2 regions of the Streptomyces sp. NPDC027663 genome follow, and region 1 is predicted to be linked to the other one. Evidence: riboswitches for the same ligand, from Rfam matches in the RefSeq annotation. Region 1 holds a riboswitch; the other holds the start of a gene.

Region 1 (4,180 bases):
CCTCCGGGTCCTGCGGGACCGTGATCGCGTGCAGGTCGACGACCATGTAGAAGGCGTCGTGGGACTCCTGCAGGGCCACCCACTGGCGGACGGCGCCGAGGTAGTTGCCCAGGTGGAACGAGCCTGCCGTGGGCTGGATACCGGAGAGCACGCGAGGTCGGTCTGAAGCCATACCCCTCATTGTCGCAGAGTGACGGGTGGGTTCGGTGCGTGGGGAACGGCGGGCACGTTGTTGCCGAGCGCGCCCACGCGGCGGAGCCGCATCATCGGATACGGCCCCGCCGCCCCTGACGGGGTGCTTCAGCCCAGGTCGACTTCCGGGTACAGCGGGAAGCCCGCCACCAGGTCCGTGGCCCGCTGGGCGATCTCCTGCGCGACCTTCTCGTCCAGGACGTGGGCCGCCTTGGACGGTGCGCCGGACTTCGTGGTGCCCGGCTCGGTGGTGGTGAGGACGCGGTCGATCAGGCCCGCCACCTCGTCCATCTCGGCCGTTCCCAGGCCACGCGTGGTCAGGGCGGGGGTGCCGACGCGGATGCCGGAGGTGTACCAGGCGCCGTTCGGGTCGGCGGGAATGGCGTTGCGGTTGGTGACGATGCCGGAGTCCAGCAGGGCCGTCTCGGCCTGCCGGCCGGTGAGGCCGTAGGAGGTGGCGACGTCGATCAGGTTGAGGTGGTTGTCGGTGCCGCCGGTGACGAGGGTGGCGCCGCGGCGCATCAGGCCCTCGGCCAGCGCCCGGGAGTTGTCGACGATGCGCTGGGCGTAGTCCTGGAAGGCCGGCTGCCGGGCCTCGGCGAGGGCGACGGCCTTGGCGGCCATGACGTGCGGGAGCGGGCCGCCGAGGACCATGGGGCAGCCACGGTCGACCTGGTCCTTGAGGGAGTCGTCGCACAGGACCATGCCGCCGCGGGGGCCGCGCAGGGACTTGTGGGTGGTGGTGGTGACGATCTGGGCGTGCGGGACCGGGTCGAAGTCGCCGGTGAGGACCTTGCCCGCGACCAGGCCGGCGAAGTGCGCCATGTCGACCATGAGGGTCGCGCCGACCTCGTCGGCGATCTCGCGCATGATCCGGAAGTTCACCAGACGGGGGTACGCGGAGTAGCCGGCGACGATGATCAGCGGCTTGAACTCGCGGGCCTGGGCGCGCAGGGCCTCGTAGTCGATGAGGCCGGTGGCCGGGTCGGTGCCGTAGGAGCGCTGGTCGAACATCTTGCCGGAGATGTTCGGGCGGAAGCCGTGGGTGAGGTGGCCGCCGGCGTCCAGGGACATGCCGAGCATGCGCTGGTTGCCGAAGGCCTGGCGCAGCTCGGCCCAGTCGGCCTCGGACAGGTCGTTGACCTGGCGGGCGCCGGTCTTCTCCAGGAACGGGGCCTCGACGCGGTCGGCGAGCACGGCCCAGAAGGCGACGAGGTTGGCGTCGATGCCGGAGTGCGGCTGGACGTAGGCGTGCCGGGCGCCGAAGAGCGCCTTGGCGTGCTCGGCGGCCAGGGACTCCACCGTGTCGACGTTGCGGCAGCCGGCGTAGAAGCGGCGGCCGATGGTGCCCTCGGCGTACTTGTCGCTGAACCAGTTGCCCATGGCGAGCAGGGTGGCCGGGGAGGCGTAGTTCTCGGAGGCGATCAGCTTGAGCATCTCGCGCTGATCGGCGACCTCCTGGCCGATGGCGTCGGCGACGCCCGGCTCGACGGCACGGATGACGTCGAGGGCGGCGCGGAAGGCCGTGGACTCGGTGGAGAGGGGGGCGGAACTCTCGGGCATCGGGGACCTCCGGACGGTGTGCGTACAGCGTTCACGTTCGGCCCAGGCGCACGGCACTCTTTCCGGCTCGGGCCGCTCCCTGATGGTCCGTCCCATCCCTAGCGCGCCAGTCACGGCCCGCTCGTCAGCCTACCGGGCGCGCCGGACGGGGAAGATCCCGCGTCCACCATGCGAGCGAGGATAGGAAAGGGATCACCGTCGTGTCCGGGAGAGTCACCGTCGTATCCGGGAGAGGCCGTGACCACTGCTGAAGACCTCATCGCCATCGCCGACGCGCACTGCGCGCCCACCTACGATCCGCTGCCGGTCGTGATCGCCGCGGGTGAGGGGGCGTGGCTGACGGATGTGGACGGGCGGCGGTACCTGGATCTGCTGGCCGGCTACTCGGCGCTGAACTTCGGGCACACCCACCCCCGGCTGGTCGCGGCGGCCAGGGCCCAGCTGGAGCGGGTGACGCTGACCTCCCGCGCCTTCCACCACGACCGGTTCGCGGCCTTCTGCGCCGAGCTGGCGGACCTGTGCGGGATGGAGATGGTGCTGCCGATGAACACGGGCGCGGAGGCGGTGGAGAGCGCGGTCAAGACGGCCCGGAAGTGGGGGTACCGGGTGAAGGGCGTGCCCGGGGAGATGGCGAAGGTCGTGGTCGCGGGCGGCAACTTCCACGGCCGTACGACGACGGTGATCAGCTTCTCGACGGATCCCGAGGCGCGGGCGGACTTCGGGCCGTACACCCCGGGGTTCGAGATCGTGCCGTACGGCGACCTGACCGCGATGCGGGCGGCGCTGACGGAGAACACCGTGGCCGTGCTGCTGGAGCCGATCCAGGGCGAGTCCGGGGTGATCGTGCCGCCCGCCGGCTATCTGCCGGGGGTGCGGGAGCTGACGCGCGAGCGGAACGTGCTGTTCGTCGCCGACGAGGTGCAGTCGGGGCTCGGCCGGACCGGGCGGACCTTCGCGTGCGAGCACGAGGGGGTGGTGCCGGACATGTACGTGCTGGGGAAGGCGCTGGGCGGCGGGATCGTGCCGGTGTCGGCGGTGGTGTCGAGCGCGGCGGTGCTCGGGGTGTTCCGGCCGGGCGAGCACGGGTCGACGTTCGGCGGCAACCCGCTGGCCTGCGCGGTGGCGCTGGAGGTGATCGCGATGCTGCGGACCGGCGAGTACCAGGCGCGGGCTGCCGAGCTGGGCGAGCGGCTGCACCGGCTGCTGGGCGAGCTGCGCGGCACGGGCCGGGTGACGGCGGTGCGGGGGCGCGGGCTGTGGGCCGGCGTGGACGTGGCGCGGCCGGCCGGCACCGGGCGGGAGGTCTCCGAGAAGCTGCTGGCCCGTGGGGTCCTGGTCAAGGACACCCACGGGTCGACCATCCGGCTCGCACCCCCGCTGGTGATCGGCGAGGAGGAGCTGGAGTGGGGGGTGGAACAGCTGTGCGAGGTGCTGTCCGGGGCGTGATCAGCGCAGCGGGATGTCGGTGCCGTGCAGAGCGGCGGGCCGGGGGCCGAAGATGCGCCGGTCGGCTTCGCCGATGGGCACGTCGTTGATGCTCGCCTCGCGGCGGCGCATCAGGCCCTGCTCGTCGAACTCCCACAGTTCGTTGCCGTAGGAGCGCCACCACTGGCCGTCGGCGTCGTGGCACTCGTACTGGAAGCGGACGGCGATGCGGTTGCCGTGGAAGTCCCAGAGGCTCTTGCGCAGGGCGTAGTCCTGTTCGCGCTGCCATTTCTCGGTCAGGAAGGCGACGATCTCCTCCCGGCCGGTGACGAAGCGGTCGCGGTTGCGCCAGACGGAGTCCGGTGTGTAGGCGAGGGCCACCCGGTGGGGGTCGCGCGTGTTCCAGGCGTCCTCGGCCGCCTGGACTTTCTGACGGGCGGTTTCCTCGGTGAACGGCGGGCAGGGCGGGCGTCCTTCGGGCACGGCGGTCTCCTCAGGTCATCGAGAACGTACGTTCTCCATCAATGGGGCTAAGGTAGAGAACGCACGTTCTCAGCGTCAAGGAGACCCGCATGCCGGCCCCGATCACCGAGGAACGAAACCGCCTGGACCGCGAAGCGCTCCTGGACGCGGCGGAGGCGCTCTTCTACGCGCACGGCATCCAGGCGGTCGGGATGGACCGGGTCCGCGAGGCGTCGGGTCTGCCCCTGAAGCGGATCTACCGGCTCTTCGCGACCAAGGAGGACCTCGTGGTCGCCGTGCTCCGGCGCCGCGACCGGCGCTGGCGCGGCCACCTGGCCGACCGCGTGGAGAGCGTGCAGGACCCGCGTGAACGGGTGCTCGCGGTCTTCGACTGGCTCGGCGAGTGGTTCGCTCAGCCCGGCTTCCGCGGTTGCGCCTGGATCAACGCCCACGGCGAGCTGGGCTCGTCCTCCGAGCCGGTCCTGGCCGAGGTCCGGTCCCACAAGCAGGCCTTCCACGACCAGCTCGCGGCATGGGT
Region 2 (4,180 bases), on a different contig from region 1:
GGAGGTCGATGAGCATGGGGAAGTCGCGGGTGGGCAGGCAGTCGCCGTACCAGGAGGACTTCAGGGCGCCGCCGCGGCCGAAGACGTCCAGCAGCGGCAGTTCGAGCTTCATCCCGGGGGTGGGGACGCCGACGAGGACGACGGTGCCGGCGAGATCACGGGCGTAGAAGGCCTGCTGGTAGGTCTCGGGGCGGCCGACGGCCTCGATGACGACGTCGGCGCCGAAGCCGCCGGTCAGCTCGCGGATCGCCGCGACCGGATCGGTCTCCTTGGAGTTGACGGTGTGGGTGGCGCCCAGGGCGCGGGCCTTCTCCAGCTTGCGGTCGTCGATGTCCACGGCGATGATCTTCGCCGCGCCGGCCAGGCCGGATCCGGCGATGGCCGCGCCGCCGACGCCGCCGCAGCCGATGACGGCGACCGAGTCGCCGCGGCCGACGCCTCCGGTGTTGATCGCGGCGCCGATGCCGGCCATGACACCGCAGCCGAGCAGTCCGGCGACCGCCGGCGAGACGGCCGGGTCGACCTTGGTGCACTGCCCGGCGGCGACCAGCGTCTTCTCGGCGAAGGCGCCGATGCCGAGGGCCGGGGAGAGTTCCTGCCCGGTGCCGGCGAGGGTCATCTTCTGCCGGGCGTTGTGAGTGTCGAAGCAGTACCAGGGGCGGCCACGCAGACAGGCCCGGCACTGCCCGCACACGGCACGCCAGTTGAGGACGACGAAGTCGCCGGGGGCGAGGTCGGTGACGCCCTCGCCGACCGACTCCACGACGCCGGAGGCCTCGTGGCCGAGCAGGAAGGGGAAGTCGTCGGAGATGCCGCCCTGCTTGTAGTGCAGGTCGGTATGGCAGACGCCGCAGGCCTGGACCTGTACGACGGCTTCGCCGGGGCCGGGGTCCGGCACCACGATCGTCTCGATCCGTACGGGCTCGTCCTTGCCCGGTGCGATCACGCCGCGCACTTCCTGCGCCATGGTCTGGCCCCTTCTTTCGATTGCCTTCGCTGCCGACACTACGCGCGACCGATCGGTAGCGGGACGGGCCACGACGGTGATCGTGGATCTTTCCGGCCACGGCGGGGGGCGCCGGGACACCCCTGTCGAACTCGCGGCGCGGAGCGTGCCGTTCGCGGTGGCGGTCCGGCAGGGCACGGGTGGTACCGCGGGGGCTCCGGGCAGCGGTGAGGGCCGCCCCCGGAAGGGGCGGCCCTCGTGGCCTGCGACGGGGTCAGTGGATGGCGCCCACGAGACCGAGGAGGGGCGCGGCGGGCGCGGCGACCTGCTCCACCTGGTTGAGCCGGTTCAGCTCCTGGAGGTGCTTGAGCTCCTGCAATTGTTCGCTCACCCGCGGGACCTGGTGCCGCTGCGCCTCGGGGATGCCGCCGGCGGCGAGCGCGTCGAGCGTGTTCAGGGCGCCGGGCTTCCCGACGAGCGGGACGCCGGCGTCGGCCGCGTTCGCCGACGGTACGGCGAGGCCGGCGATACCGGCGGCCAGACCGACGGCGGCGGCGATGCGTCGTGTTGAGATCATGCTTTCTGCAACGGTGGCGGTCCCCGGCCGGACACGGGCGGCGGGCGGCGCTCACTCGTGAGGCGGAGCGGGACGGCTGCGCTTGCCGGGACCGCCCGGGCGGAGGAGCCTCGGAGGTGGGGTCCGTGCGGCCCGCTCCGCGCCGGGCCGCGGGCTTGAAGGAGGTCACCATGGGCGCTGCGACGGGGTCCGCTTTCGACATCGAGACGCTGCGCCGGGCCATAGAAGGCAACACCGGCAACAACCTTCTGTCGCTCTACACGGACGACGCGGAGATCCGCATCGTCGATCACAACAACCAGCCCAGCCACCCGACGGTCCTGCACGGCCGGGGCCGGATCGCCGAGTTGCTGGACGACGTCTACAGCCGCGACATGACGCACAAGCTGGAGCAGTGCGTCGTGCAGGGTGACCGCGCCGCCTACAGCGAGTCCTGCGAGTACGCGGACGGCACCCGGGTCCTCGCCGAGTCGATGATCACTCTGCGGGACGGCAAGATCGCCGACCAGCTCATCGTCCAGGCCTGGGACGAGTAGGACACGGCGGGTACGGCGGGCGCCGGAAGGAGGGTCGCGCGGGCCGGGGCCACCTCCGGGCCGGCCCGGACCTGCTCGGCCCGCGCCGCGCCGGGGGGCGTGGGCGGCGGTCGGCGCCGCGTGCGGCTCTGGGCGCGGGTCTGCCTGTGCCCGCCGTACTGCTGCGGTCCGTGCTGCGAGCGGCCCGCCTGCCCGCGCGTCCCGTGCCGGGAGCGGCCCGCCTGCCCCTGCGTCCCGTGCCGCCTGCCCGCGCGTCCCGTGCCGGGAGCGCGCGCTGCACGCGGCGGCCGGTCCGGCGCCGCTGACCGGCCCGATGGCCGTACGTCCCCTCGGTTACCCTGTACGCGGGCCGTGACTGGCGCTGAGGTGGAGCACCACCGGGGAGCGGCCCGTGGTGGTTGCCGCGCGCCTGGGCGAGAGAGTCGATCCAGCTCAGGAGTGTGCAGCATGACCCAGGCCCGCCTCATGGACGGCACCGCGCCCGCCCGCCGCATCGTGGAGGAGACCGCGATGAAGGCCGCCGGTCTCACCGAACGCACCGGTACCACGCCGTGTCTCGCGACCGTGCTGGTCGGCGAGGACCCGGCTTCCGTGACCTACGTCCGCATGAAGCAGAACCGGTGCCGCACGGCCGGCATCGCCTCCCGGCACGTGACCCTGCCCGCGACCACGACCACCGCGGAACTCGTCGGCGCCCTGCGGGAGTTGTCGGCCGATCCGGGTGTGCACGGGATCCTGCTGCAGCACCCGGTGGGCGACCACATCGACGAGCGGGCCGCGTTCGAGGCGATCGCGCCGGAGAAGGACGTCGACGGCGTCACGTTCGCGTCGTTCGCCACGATGAGCTTCGGGCTGCCGGGCTTCGTCTCCTGCACGCCCGGCGGCATCGTGCGGCTGCTGGACGAGTACGGCGTCGATCCGGCCGGGAAGCGGGCCGTGGTGGTGGGCCGCAGCGCCATCCTCGGCAAGCCGGTGGGCATGCTGCTGCTGGCCCGGGACGCGACGGTGACGTACTGCCACTCGCGCACCCGGGACCTGTCGGCGGCGGTCCGTGAGGCGGACATCGTCGTCGCCGCCGTCGGCCGGCCCCGGCTGATCCGCGGGCAGGACGTCAAGCCCGGCGCCGTGGTGGTCGACGCCGGCTACAACGCGGGCAACGTCGGCGACGTCGACTTCGACTCGGCCGTGGAGCGGGCCTCGCTGATCACGCCGGTGCCGGGCGGGGTCGGTCCGATGACGATCGCGACGCTGCTGGAGCAGACCGTGACGGCCGCTGCCCGGCAGCTCGGGGTGTGATCAGCGCATCCAGGCCCGGTACTGCATGAGGTCCCCGGCCTGCACGCCGTAGTCGGGGTCGTCCTCGGTGGCGGTGTCCTCCATGCCGAGGACGGCGCCGGTGCGCGGCTCAAGGATCAGCAGGTGCCGAATGCCGGCGGTCTGGTACACGTACGCGTGGCCGGGGCGGCCGAGGCGGTCGGTCACCTCGCCGGCCGGCCGCAGCCCCTCGGCCTGTGCCAGCAGGCGGACGAGGGCCGCCGATTCGCGGGCACCCAGGGTCCAGTGGTCGAGCAGTTCCCCGACGGAGCCGAGGAGTTCGGGGGTGCTCAGCGGTGCCGTGCCGCGGTTCGTCCCGGGGCGGACGACTTCCGTGAGGTAGGCGCGCAGGGCCGCCGCGGTGTGCGGCGGGGTCCCCTCGGGCGGGGCGTCGCTCCACATCGGCGGGTAGCTGGTGCGGCTGATGACATGGCCGTCCGCCACCTGGCGCGGTTCGTCGCCGTCGTCGGTGAGGACCGGGCGGCCCGGTCTGCGCGGGTCGGTGGCCACGACCAGTTCCGTGTGGCTCCCGTCCGTCCGCCAGCGCACCACCCGCTCCTCGGGAAGCATGACGGGGCGCTTGCCGTCGCGCAGGCCGACGCTCCACGTCTGCACGTGCGTGCCCTTGCGCAGGCCTGGTGAGCGGTCCGTCGCGGCCGCGTCGGCCAGCGCGATCATCTCCTCCAGGGGCACGGGCCTGGAGCGGGCGTGGACGGTCAGCGGTCGGGGCGCGGCGACGGCCGGCGAGGTGCTCGGGCCGCCGAGCACGGCGTCGACGGCGATCACGAGGACGACGGCGGTGGCGGC

The links. Region 1 has a riboswitch for ZMP and ZTP ahead of ACZ4SF_RS07630 (glycine hydroxymethyltransferase). Riboswitches for the same ligand answer to the same signal wherever they lie in the genome.
Region 2: it holds a riboswitch for ZMP and ZTP, as region 1 does, so the genes downstream of both, ACZ4SF_RS28375 (bifunctional 5,10-methylenetetrahydrofolate dehydrogenase/5,10-methenyltetrahydrofolate cyclohydrolase) here and ACZ4SF_RS07630 (glycine hydroxymethyltransferase) in region 1, are expected to answer to the same signal.

Annotation. Positions count from the first base shown of each region.
Region 1 covers NZ_JBVHSK010000002.1:609,260-613,439, forward strand. The annotation lists gene trpS (tryptophan--tRNA ligase) at 1-172, opposite strand, end outside; gene ACZ4SF_RS07630 (glycine hydroxymethyltransferase) at 301-1,755, opposite strand; ZMP/ZTP riboswitch at 1,789-1,879, opposite strand; gene rocD (ornithine--oxo-acid transaminase) at 1,993-3,201, shown strand; gene ACZ4SF_RS07640 (nuclear transport factor 2 family protein) at 3,202-3,663, opposite strand; gene ACZ4SF_RS07645 (TetR/AcrR family transcriptional regulator) at 3,753-4,180, shown strand, end outside.
Region 2 covers NZ_JBVHSK010000012.1:256,187-260,366, forward strand. The annotation lists gene ACZ4SF_RS28360 (S-(hydroxymethyl)mycothiol dehydrogenase) at 1-967, opposite strand, end outside; gene ACZ4SF_RS28365 (hypothetical protein) at 1,221-1,523, opposite strand; gene ACZ4SF_RS28370 (nuclear transport factor 2 family protein) at 1,694-2,059, shown strand; ZMP/ZTP riboswitch at 2,401-2,481, shown strand; gene ACZ4SF_RS28375 (bifunctional 5,10-methylenetetrahydrofolate dehydrogenase/5,10-methenyltetrahydrofolate cyclohydrolase) at 2,507-3,355, shown strand; gene ACZ4SF_RS28380 (CU044_5270 family protein) at 3,356-4,180, opposite strand, start outside.